3 regions of the Dissulfurimicrobium hydrothermale genome follow, and region 3 is predicted to be linked to each of the others. Evidence: riboswitches for the same ligand, from Rfam matches in the RefSeq annotation. Region 3 holds a riboswitch; each other region holds the start of a gene.
What was found. A riboswitch is a leader RNA that binds a small molecule or an ion and turns the genes downstream of it on or off. The one in region 3 is predicted to bind cobalamin.
Positions count from the first base shown of each region.

Region 1: another riboswitch for cobalamin. It lies ahead of LGS26_RS05520 (cobaltochelatase subunit CobN); the one in region 3 lies ahead of metE (5-methyltetrahydropteroyltriglutamate--homocysteine S-methyltransferase).
Region 2: another riboswitch for cobalamin. It lies ahead of LGS26_RS07910 (TonB-dependent receptor plug domain-containing protein); the one in region 3 lies ahead of metE (5-methyltetrahydropteroyltriglutamate--homocysteine S-methyltransferase).

Region 1 is NZ_CP085041.1:1,147,732-1,151,009, forward strand. It holds gene acs (acetate--CoA ligase) at 1-848, shown strand, start outside; gene LGS26_RS05515 (YidH family protein) at 869-1,264, shown strand; cobalamin riboswitch at 1,373-1,551, shown strand; gene LGS26_RS05520 (cobaltochelatase subunit CobN) at 1,704-3,278, shown strand, end outside.
Region 2 is NZ_CP085041.1:1,651,516-1,654,793, reverse strand. It holds gene LGS26_RS07915 (VWA domain-containing protein) at 1-1,405, shown strand, start outside; cobalamin riboswitch at 1,480-1,665, shown strand; gene LGS26_RS07910 (TonB-dependent receptor plug domain-containing protein) at 1,693-3,278, shown strand, end outside.
Region 3 is NZ_CP085041.1:496,497-499,774, reverse strand. It holds partial or broken gene metE (5-methyltetrahydropteroyltriglutamate--homocysteine S-methyltransferase) at 1-1,760, opposite strand, end outside; cobalamin riboswitch at 1,992-2,137, opposite strand; gene rpe (ribulose-phosphate 3-epimerase) at 2,256-2,915, opposite strand; gene fba (class II fructose-bisphosphate aldolase) at 2,917-3,278, opposite strand, start outside.

The DNA of each region.
Region 1 (3,278 bases), 650 kb from region 3:
GGGTCAAGCGACACGACCTTTCCAGCTTGAGATTGCTCGGATCCGTGGGTGAACCAATCAATCCTGAGGCCTGGATGTGGTATCATGAAAATGTCGGGCAAGGCCGGATGCCAATCGTAGATACGTGGTGGCAGACGGAGACGGGCGGCATACTCATCTCGCCTATCCCTTATGCAACGCCTTTAAAGCCGGGTTCCGCAACCTTTCCTCTTCCAGGTATTGAAGCCATGATTGTAAGAGGTGATGGTACACCTGCCAATGTAAACGAAGGCGGCAACCTTGTCATAAAGCGTCCGTGGCCTGGGATGTTGAGGGGTGTATATGGGGACCCTGGTCGTTTTAAGACCCAGTATTTTGACCACTTTCCTGGTATGTATGAATCAGGCGACGGCGCGCGCCTTGATGAAGATGGGTATTTCTGGATCATGGGGCGTATCGATGACGTAATCAACGTCTCGGGTCACAGGCTCGGCACTGCGGAGATAGAGTCGGCCCTTGTGGCCCATCCTGCTGTGGCCGAGGCGGCGGTCGTAGGGATGCCGCATGAGATAAAGGGGCAGGCAATATATGCCTATGTAATCCTGAAGGCCGGTATTGCAGGGACAGAGGCCTTGAGAAAGGAATTGAAAGACCATGTCAGGAAGGAGATAGGACCCATTGCAAACCCTGAGGTGATACAGTTTGTGGAGGGGTTGCCGAAGACCAGGAGCGGCAAGATCATGCGCAGGATACTCAGAAAGATTGCTGCAGGCGATACAGGAGACTTTGGAGATACCTCTACCTTGGCGGATCCAGCTGTGATAGACTGGCTTATAAAGGGCAAGGAAGAGCTGTTTAAGACACGCTGAAACGCTGATATTGCGGAGGCATGATCAAAGTAATGGGCAAAGGCCATGATGCAAATGCGCCGAGAAGGACACATCTTGCAAATGAAAGGACGTTTCTCGCCTGGATAAGGACTGCCATCGCCATCATGGCCTTTGGTTTTCTGGTGGCAAAGCTTTCCCTTCTGACAAGACTGCTTTCCGAGACCCATCCTGAGGCTGCGACCTTTCAGTCTGACATACCCCTATATCTCGGGGCAGGCACTATAGCCATAGGCGGGCTCCTGGGTATATTTGCCGTCGTCAGGCACTATCAGATCAAGCGCCAGATAGATCAAGATACATTCAAACCGTCGATATTGCTTGATATCATGGTGGCCCTCATACTTTTGATGATTTCTTTGTTTGTCGTATTCTATCTCATACGTCTGCTTGGTTGATTGTTTGTCGGGATGGAAGGTGCAAAAGCCAAACAATCCGCCGCAGTCGATTCTTGAGCGATTTATATGCTTGACAACCTTTCTGAGGGCAAATAGAGTTTTATATTAAAATTAAACAAGACAACAGGCGCCGCGAGGCTTAATGGGGAACCCTGTGAGAATCAGGGACGGGCCCGCCGCTGTGATCGGGGACGGAGGTCGTAGTAATGCCACTGGCTTAGGCTGGGAAGGCGCGGCCGGTAGATGGATCCGAAAGTCAGAAGACCTGCCTGTTTGATAGCTGCCCTTTCGAGGCAAGGAGTGGGGCGGTTGCTGTCCTGTTCGGTAGCTGTAGGATTTAAGCGGATAAAAGGGCTATTCCGGATCCATGCACCTGTTTTCTTAAGGTGTTGATCCGGTTCTTTATTTGGAGCTCTATTCTATTAAGAGAAGGTGTCTGATGTATTGCTGGATTTTTACTGTCATAACTATTTTTTCATTTTTTATCCCGAAAACCGCCTCGGCCCAAGGGCTGATGGTCTTTTTTGTCGGGGATTCTGACGTCTATACCTGTCGGAAAGCGTTATCGTCCATTGATCTTCCTGGACTTAAGGTCTTGGTCTTAACTGAAAAGGATCTCGATGCCCCAAGGGCCTCGGCTGTGCTTTCGTCTATGGATGTAGCTGTCTTGGATGCTATGCAGGGGGGACTTACCGATTGGTTGACCTCGCATAAAAATTTAATAAATCCAATGGCTAAGATATATGCCGTCCGTTCGCCAGGCAGATCAAGGGAGTTGAAAGGTCAGGGTGTCATATTCGACGAGACGGTCAGGAGATACTTCGATTATACGAGTGAAGAAAATATCCGAGGGCTCATTCTATATCTTGCGAAGACCGATTTAGGCGTTCATGTCTCTCCGCCAGCGCCGGTCGTGCCGCCCGAAGGGGGTTTTTATCACCCCGATGCCCATGCCTTTTTCGCTGACGTCGGCGAATATGTGAACTGGTATAAAAAAACAGGCCATTTCAATGACAAAGGTCTCTGGTCACTAGTGGTCGTATTTCCAACTTTTACCGTTGATTCAAGGAAAGGGCCGCTTGACGCCCTTATAAGGGCATATGAGGCCAATGGTATAAATACGCTGACACTCCTCTATTCCCCAAAGGACGGGCCATCCGAGATAGACCGTTTGATCTCTGAACCGCCCTTAAATGACGCCCTTGGTTCCATCACGAGTTTTGTATTCAGATTCAGCTCTCTCCTTTCCCCTAGACTTTTGAAGGTACTTGAGAAGGCGAATTGCCCCGTTTTCAATCCCCAATATCTTTTTTACACATCGAGGGACGAATGGATGAAGTCGTCGCAGGGCATGGCCGCCAGCGAGATCACCATGCAGTTCTCCATGCCGGAGCTCTCTGGCCTTGTAGAACCTACTGTTGTCGGGGCGAAAGAAGATATGAGCAACGAGGGTCCGATATATGTCCCGATCAAGGATGAGATAGATATACTTGCAAGGCGGGTGGCAAGATGGCATGCGCTTAAAGAAAAACCGAATAGGGATAAAAGAATCGTCCTGATTTATTATAACCATGTCCAAGGCAAACAGAATATAGGGGCAAGCTACCTCAATGTGGCGAGGAGCATCAAGGTCATTGTTAACCGTCTGAGAGCTGAAGGATATATGATCCCGAAGGATGTAAGCGAGGACGAGATCAAGGACCTTCTTGTAAAGGTTGGGAGGAATATAGGTTCGTGGGCCCCAGGCGAGCTTGACAGATTTATGGCCAGCAATGATTATGTCGCGATCGACATGAGGCAATATAAGAGGTGGATAAAGGGAATTGACCAGGGATTCTTAAAGAAGGTCGAAAAGGATTGGGGGAGGCCTGAGGATTCAAAGATAATGACCCGCGACGGGCGGTTTATCATCCCATGCATCCGTCTGGGCAATCTGACCATTGCGCCGCAGCCTGTAAGGGGGTTCAGCGATGATCCCGACAAGCTCTATCACAGCACGATTGTCTATCCGCAC
Region 2 (3,278 bases), 870 kb from region 3:
CTTGTGGGAAGGGTTAAAAGAAGGGCCGCAGAGGATAGAGGTTATTAAAAAGGCGGCGCCCGATGTCTTTGGCCGGTCTTTGAGCAGGGAGGACCGATGCCTGAGGGATAAGATCCGTTCCTGTCGTTCTGTTCTGAAAGATACGGTCATCCCGGCTGAGACAAGGGATTATATCGCGCAATTGTGCATTGAAAACAATATCCCCGGATCGAGGGGCGACATATATCTCATGTATGCCGCACGGGCCCATGCCGCCTATTGCGGCCGCAAAGAAGTGACGAGGGATGACGTGGACGCCGTCGCCCCTCTTGTGCTTGCGCACAGGAAAAGGGTATCCCAGCAACAGCAACAGCAGCAGATGGAGCAGCAGACGGAACAACAGGAGGGGCGTCAGGAACACGGGGAACAGACAGGGTCTGACGGGCAGGAGAAACAGCATGGGTCTCAATCGAGCGGTAAACACCGTGAGCCTGATGGGTCCCGCCCCGATCAGGCCGGAATGGACGGGCCGGATGACGGCGGCCGCCAACAGATGGAATCAAACCCCAAAGAAGAGGTCTTTGAGACCGGCGGGCTGTTTAAGACAAAAAGGATAATACTCAGAAAGGACCGGGTAAACCGGTCTGTATCCGGCAGAAGGACAAAGACAGGGTCAAGGGACAAGAGCGGCAGGTATGTAAAGAGCGTCCAGAGAAAGAAGGATGATATAGCCATCGATGCAACGCTCCGGGCCGCGGCCCCTCATCAAAAGGCAAGGGGCAGGACAGAGGTGATCCTGATTCGCGACGATGACCTGAGATTCAAGCAGAGGGAGAAAAAGATGGGTCACCTCGTAGTCTTTGTTGTGGACGGGTCGGGCTCAATGGGCGCCAGGAGAAGGATGGTGGAGACCAAAGGGGCTGTCCAGTCCCTGCTCATGGACTGTTATCAGAAAAGAGACAGGGTCTCCATGATAGTCTTTAGAAAAGACAGGGCCGAGGTCATACTGCCGCCTACATCAAGCGTTGAAAACGCCTCAAGGAGACTGAGGGAAATCCCTGTCGGCGGCAAGACCCCTTTGGCGGCGGGGCTTTTGGAGGCCTACAGACTTATCAAACGGGCAACGGTCAAATCGCCTGAAATGAGGGCTATCGGCGTGCTCATAACAGACGGTAGGGCCAACCAGGGTATTTCAGGGGCCCCGATAGGTGAAGAGGTCAGAAAGATGGCCCAACTCCTCAGTGAATTGAGCTTGACAGATTACATCGTTGTGGATACAGAAGACAAGAGTGGGTTCATCAAGACCGATCTGGCCCTTCAGATAGCGTCACAGCTTGGTGCTGATTATCATACTATTGAAGGACTGAGAGCCGACTGCCTTGTTGAGATGGTACAGATGAAAAAGGTAGGAGTTTTTGGTTTTTGACCAGTTGTATACGGTTTTGAAGGGGGGTGATTGCAGGCGATTACCGCATGTTTTTTAAATCGATAAGGAATTTCTAAAAATACTATAGTTTGGATGCCAGGGAAGAGGAGTGTGATTCTCCCGCTGCCCCGCAGCCGTAAAAGGGAACGAAAGCCCGATTTAAAGCCACTGTCCTGGGTAACACCATGATGGGAAGGCGGGCGAGTAGGAAATTGACGTTGCCCTTAAGCCGGAAGACCTATCCAGACCATGAAAACTCAACAACAGACTTCTCGAGGGAGGAAGAGATGAAAAATACGCTATTTTCAGCAATAAATCTTATTTTTTCCTTGGTTCTTATCCTTTTTGCCGCTTCTGCGTCTGCAGATGAAGCGGCCATGCCATTGGGCGAGGTCGTCGTAACTGCAACAAAGATTGCGGAGCCTGAAAAAGACGTCCCTGCATCTGTCCAGGTAATCACCCAGGAAGACATAAAGAATTCTACCGCCAGGGATGCCGGAGACCTCATTGCAGAGGCTGGGATCGGCCATGTCCACAAATATCCAGGCGCACTTACAGGCAGAATTGAATTGAGAGGCCTGACAACAGATCTTATGAGTGAGCTGAAAAGCAGGGTGCTTGTCCTTATCAATGGCCATTATGCAGGCACGGTAAATCTTGCAGAGATACCTGTTGACGATATCGAAAGGATTGAGATAGTAAAAGGCCCTGCATCTGTCCTCTACGGCTCTTCTGCAATGGGTGGTGTCATCAACGTCATAACAAAAGAAGGGAGAAAAGAGGGCGTCCACGGCTCCATTGGCGGCGAGGCCGGCTCATACGACTACTGGAGACCAGAGGCGGAGCTGAGCGGAAAGAAGGGGCCCTTTGATTTTTATTTCTCCGGCAGCCGTTCGTCAGAGGATGACTATGATACCAGGAACTACGGCAGGATTAGGAATACGGCTTATAACGACGAGACGGCGTCGCTACGTCTGGGTTACAAGTTTCTCGACGGCCATCACATATCCATGGGCCTTCAGCACTGGAGGGGATGGGCCATAGGCTCTCCAGGGCCGAGATATGCCCCTGATCCTGATAATTTTGACAGGAAGGAAAGGGACGGCGTTGATGTGGAATACAAGACAAAAACGATCGACGCAGGCTATTATCACGTAACCGAAAAGGGCGAATGGCATGGGGGCATGAATTTCGGCCCCGGCAACTCAAATATCACATCGATAGATACATATACGCAGGGGGCTAATCTTCAAAAGACATTCGATCTTGGCGGTGACTTCAGGCTTGTCACAGGCGGCCAATGGGACAGGATAGAGGTTGATAGTTCGAGAAACATAGGTGCGCCTTATAGCCCGAATTCAAGATATGACAGCTATGGCGCATTTACAGAAGGCAGGCTCAGTCTGCTCAATAAAAAACTTTTGCTGAGTGCAGGGCTTCGTTATGACTATTTCGAGGACAAGATACTTTCAACAGCAGGTATAAAGGGCCTTAATCCAAGGGAGGAAACCTTGGACCATGTGACGGAAAGGGGTGGGCTGGTATATAAAGTCACAGATAGCTTCGAGCTCAAGGGAAGCATTGGCACTGCCTTCCGTGCGCCTGCGCCTGACGAGCTGGCGACAGACTATGTATCAGATTGGGGGACGCATTATATCGGGAATCCGGGTCTAAGACCTGAGAAGAGCACGACATATGACGCAGGGCTTGGGTATTCAAAAGGTCTTTTTAAGAGTGGTCTCACATTCTTTCATACGGACTTTAAAGACAAGATATTGAGCTATTACGACGGTGCGCTCAAGGCCCAGACCTTTAAAAACGTTGACGGGGCGGCCATCCAGGGCATTGAGGCCAATATCTCTTATGATGCGGG
Region 3 (3,278 bases):
TCCTATACCTCATCCCGGATGGCAAGGGCCAGTTGGAAGCAGGTATCCCGCTGCGGCTGATCATCCCTGACAAAGCTCCAGCGCAGGATGGTCACCGGCCCGGTGAGCATTGCCTTCATGGGTTTTTTCGTAAGGGACTGGGCAAAGGTTGACCACAAAATGGTCATGGGATGCGGCCGGGAGACATCACCATAGATAATCGGGGGTTTCACGCAACGGGAACCATAGCTCTGCACCCAGCCATTTTCCGTAAGACAGAACCCGTCAAGCTTTGTCGCGAAATACTCCACCATATCGTTTCGTTCTGGCTCGCCGTGCACCAGTACATCAAGCCCCGCCTTCTCCTGCTGCTGCACGGCGAATTCAATGTATTCTTTCATGCTTTGGACATATTCTTCGCGGTCTGCCTCACCTTGGCGGTATCTCTTGCGTATGGCCCTGATTTCCCCTGTCTGCGGGAACGAACCAATGGTTGTAGTCGGCAGGATAGGCAGGTCGAGAAGCGCGGACTGCGCCTTTTTCCGCTCAGGGAAAGGGGAGCTACGCGTAAACATCTGCTCGGAGATTGATGCCAGCCTGTCCCTGACACCGGGATCCATCCTGCGCGTGCATGCCCTGCGGGCCGCCAGGATTTTCCGGTTTTCGATGAGAGCGTCAGGCTGCCCGCCGGAAGCCGCATCAGCAATGGCCGCGACCTCAAAACATTTTTCCCTGGCAAAGGCCAACCAGGTTCTGATTTCAGGATCAAGACCATTTTCTCCGGCAATATCCATCGGCACATGCAGGAGCGAGCAGGAGGGGGCGACCATGATCCTGTCTTGGCCCAGGACCTTGCCAGCCTGGCACACCAAGTCGATGGCCCAGTCCATGTCCACCCGCCAGATGTTGCGGCCATTCACCACGCCCATGGAGAGGGCCGTGTGGTCCGGCAGGTTTTCCAACACCGCGCCGAGCTGGCCCGGGGACTGGGCAAGATCAAGGTGGAAGGCAGCGACCGGGATCTTAATCGCTGTAGCCGGATGTGCGATCTCCCCGAAATAGGTGGCGATCATGATCTTGGCGTTACCTGCCGCCTTTGCCAGGCGGTCGTAGGCGTTGATCATCCGTTCAAGCATCTTCCGGTCAAGATCAAGGACAAGTATCGGCTCGTCCATCTGGATATATTGGCACTCCTTGCCAAGCCCTGCCAGAACTTTGCAGTATGCCCCGACAATCTCGTCCAGGTGCTCCCAGCGGTCAAAACCCGGTTCCATGCCCTTGCCAAGGTAAATATAGGTAAAGGGTCCGGGGAGTACCGGTTTTGGCTGCACCCCTGACTGGCGGGCCTCCTGCACCTGCCGGAACAGCCGGGAGGACGAAAGACGGAAGACCTGCCCCGGCCAAAATTCAGGGACAATGTAGTGGTAGTTGGTGTCAAACCACTTGGTCATCTCCATGGCAGCAGGACCAGATTCGTCCTCTGCCCGGGCCATGCGGAAGTAGGTATCCAGATCAACCTCGTTGCCTTCAAATCCGAACCGTTCCGGAACCGCACCAAGTGTCGCTGTCATGTCCAGGATGTGGTCGTAAAGGGAAAAATCTCCGACCGGCACCAGGTCAATGCCTGCATCTTTCTGTATTCGCCAGTTCTCAAGCCGGATTTCTCTGGCGGTATCCAGAAGCTGTCTCTTCGAGATCCGGCCCTGCCAGAACCCCTCAAGGGCCCATTTCAGTTCCCTGTTGCGTCCTATTCTCGGAAACCCCAGGTTATGTGTCAGCATAACTGCCTCCTTTTTTAACACATTTTTAAAAAACGTGCTACTAAAACATCAACATAACTGCCTGGCGATGCTTTTTTGTTAGATCATGAAGAGGAAAATCGCGGAGGGAACAGGAGAGAACAAGACGCAGCACAGGCCATGATCGACCTGAAAAAAGGCTGTGGCGGCATATCATCAGTTATCCTCCTGGACCCAGGCGCGAGGTCCTCAACAGGCAAACACAGGCAGGGCGTCTTCTGGCTTACGGGCCAGGGCATGCCCCCTGGTGACAGCACCTCTTGCTCGGCCCCATCCTTCCCGGGCTTTCCCAGTGGATGCAGCCATGCTGTCAGACCCGATCACAGCAGCGCGTCTGCGACGGACTCTCACCGTCTTCCGTTTCCCGCATGTGTATTCCAATTCCAAATTATAACTTTGTCGGCTTCGCTGCGCGGCTCCTCGACGTATTTATTATAATGTACTGTCTCGTCACTGCTCATTCGCCTTCGCGTTCTACTATTGTTTTGCCACGGCGGCCATAAAGGCCTCATGACGCTGCCGGTAGGGAGGAAAGGCAAAAAATGCCGAGCCCGAAACCAGGATGTCGGCGCCGGCCGCAGACAGAGAGGATGCATTTTCAAGGGTCACGCCGCCATCTATCTCTATCAGGGTTGCCGCATCCTGGGCGATGATCATTTCCTTCAGCCGCCTGGTCTTTTCAAGGCAGAAAGGGATGAACTTCTGGCCGCCGAAACCAGGATTGACGCCCATGACCAGCACCATATAAAGCTGGGGCAGGAGGTATTCCACCATAGCTAGAGGCGTGTGCGGGTTCAGGGCCACGGCAGACCGCGCCCCAAGCCTGGCTATCTCGCTGACCGTTCGTTCAAGATGCGTCTCCGCCTCGGCATGGACGCAGATGAGGTCGGCGCCGGCATCCACGAACTGCCCGATGAACCGACCGGGCCGTTCGACCATGAGATGCACGTCAAAAAACAGGTTGCTGTCTTTCCGGCAACTGGCAATCACGGCCGGGCCAATGGTGATATTGGGCACAAACATGCCATCCATCACATCCCAGTGCACCCAGGAAAGACCGGCCTCTTCAAGGGCGGCGAGCTCCCGGGCCAGGCAACCGAAATCCGCCGAAAGGAGCGAAGGAGAGAGCACCGGCATCTCAATCAACCTCCGGGTCTAGGGCGCCAGCGGCATAGCGCTCTGCCATGACATCCAGGGCAAGCGGTCTTATTTTTTCCGCCTGGCCTGCCGAGCCAAAGGCCTCGAAACGCTGCCGGCAGATATCCTTCATGGCCTCGGTGGCGGCCTGCAGGAATTTTCTTGGGTCAAAATTCTTTGGATTTTCTGCCAGGTGACGTCTGACCGCACCGGTGGACGCCAGGCGGAGGTCTGTGTCGATATTGACCTTGCGCACCCCGTGCCGGATGCCCTCCTGGATCTCTTCCACCGGTACCCCGTAGGTCTCACCAATATCCCCGCCATATTCGTTGATGATCATCAGCCACTCCTGGGGCACGCTGG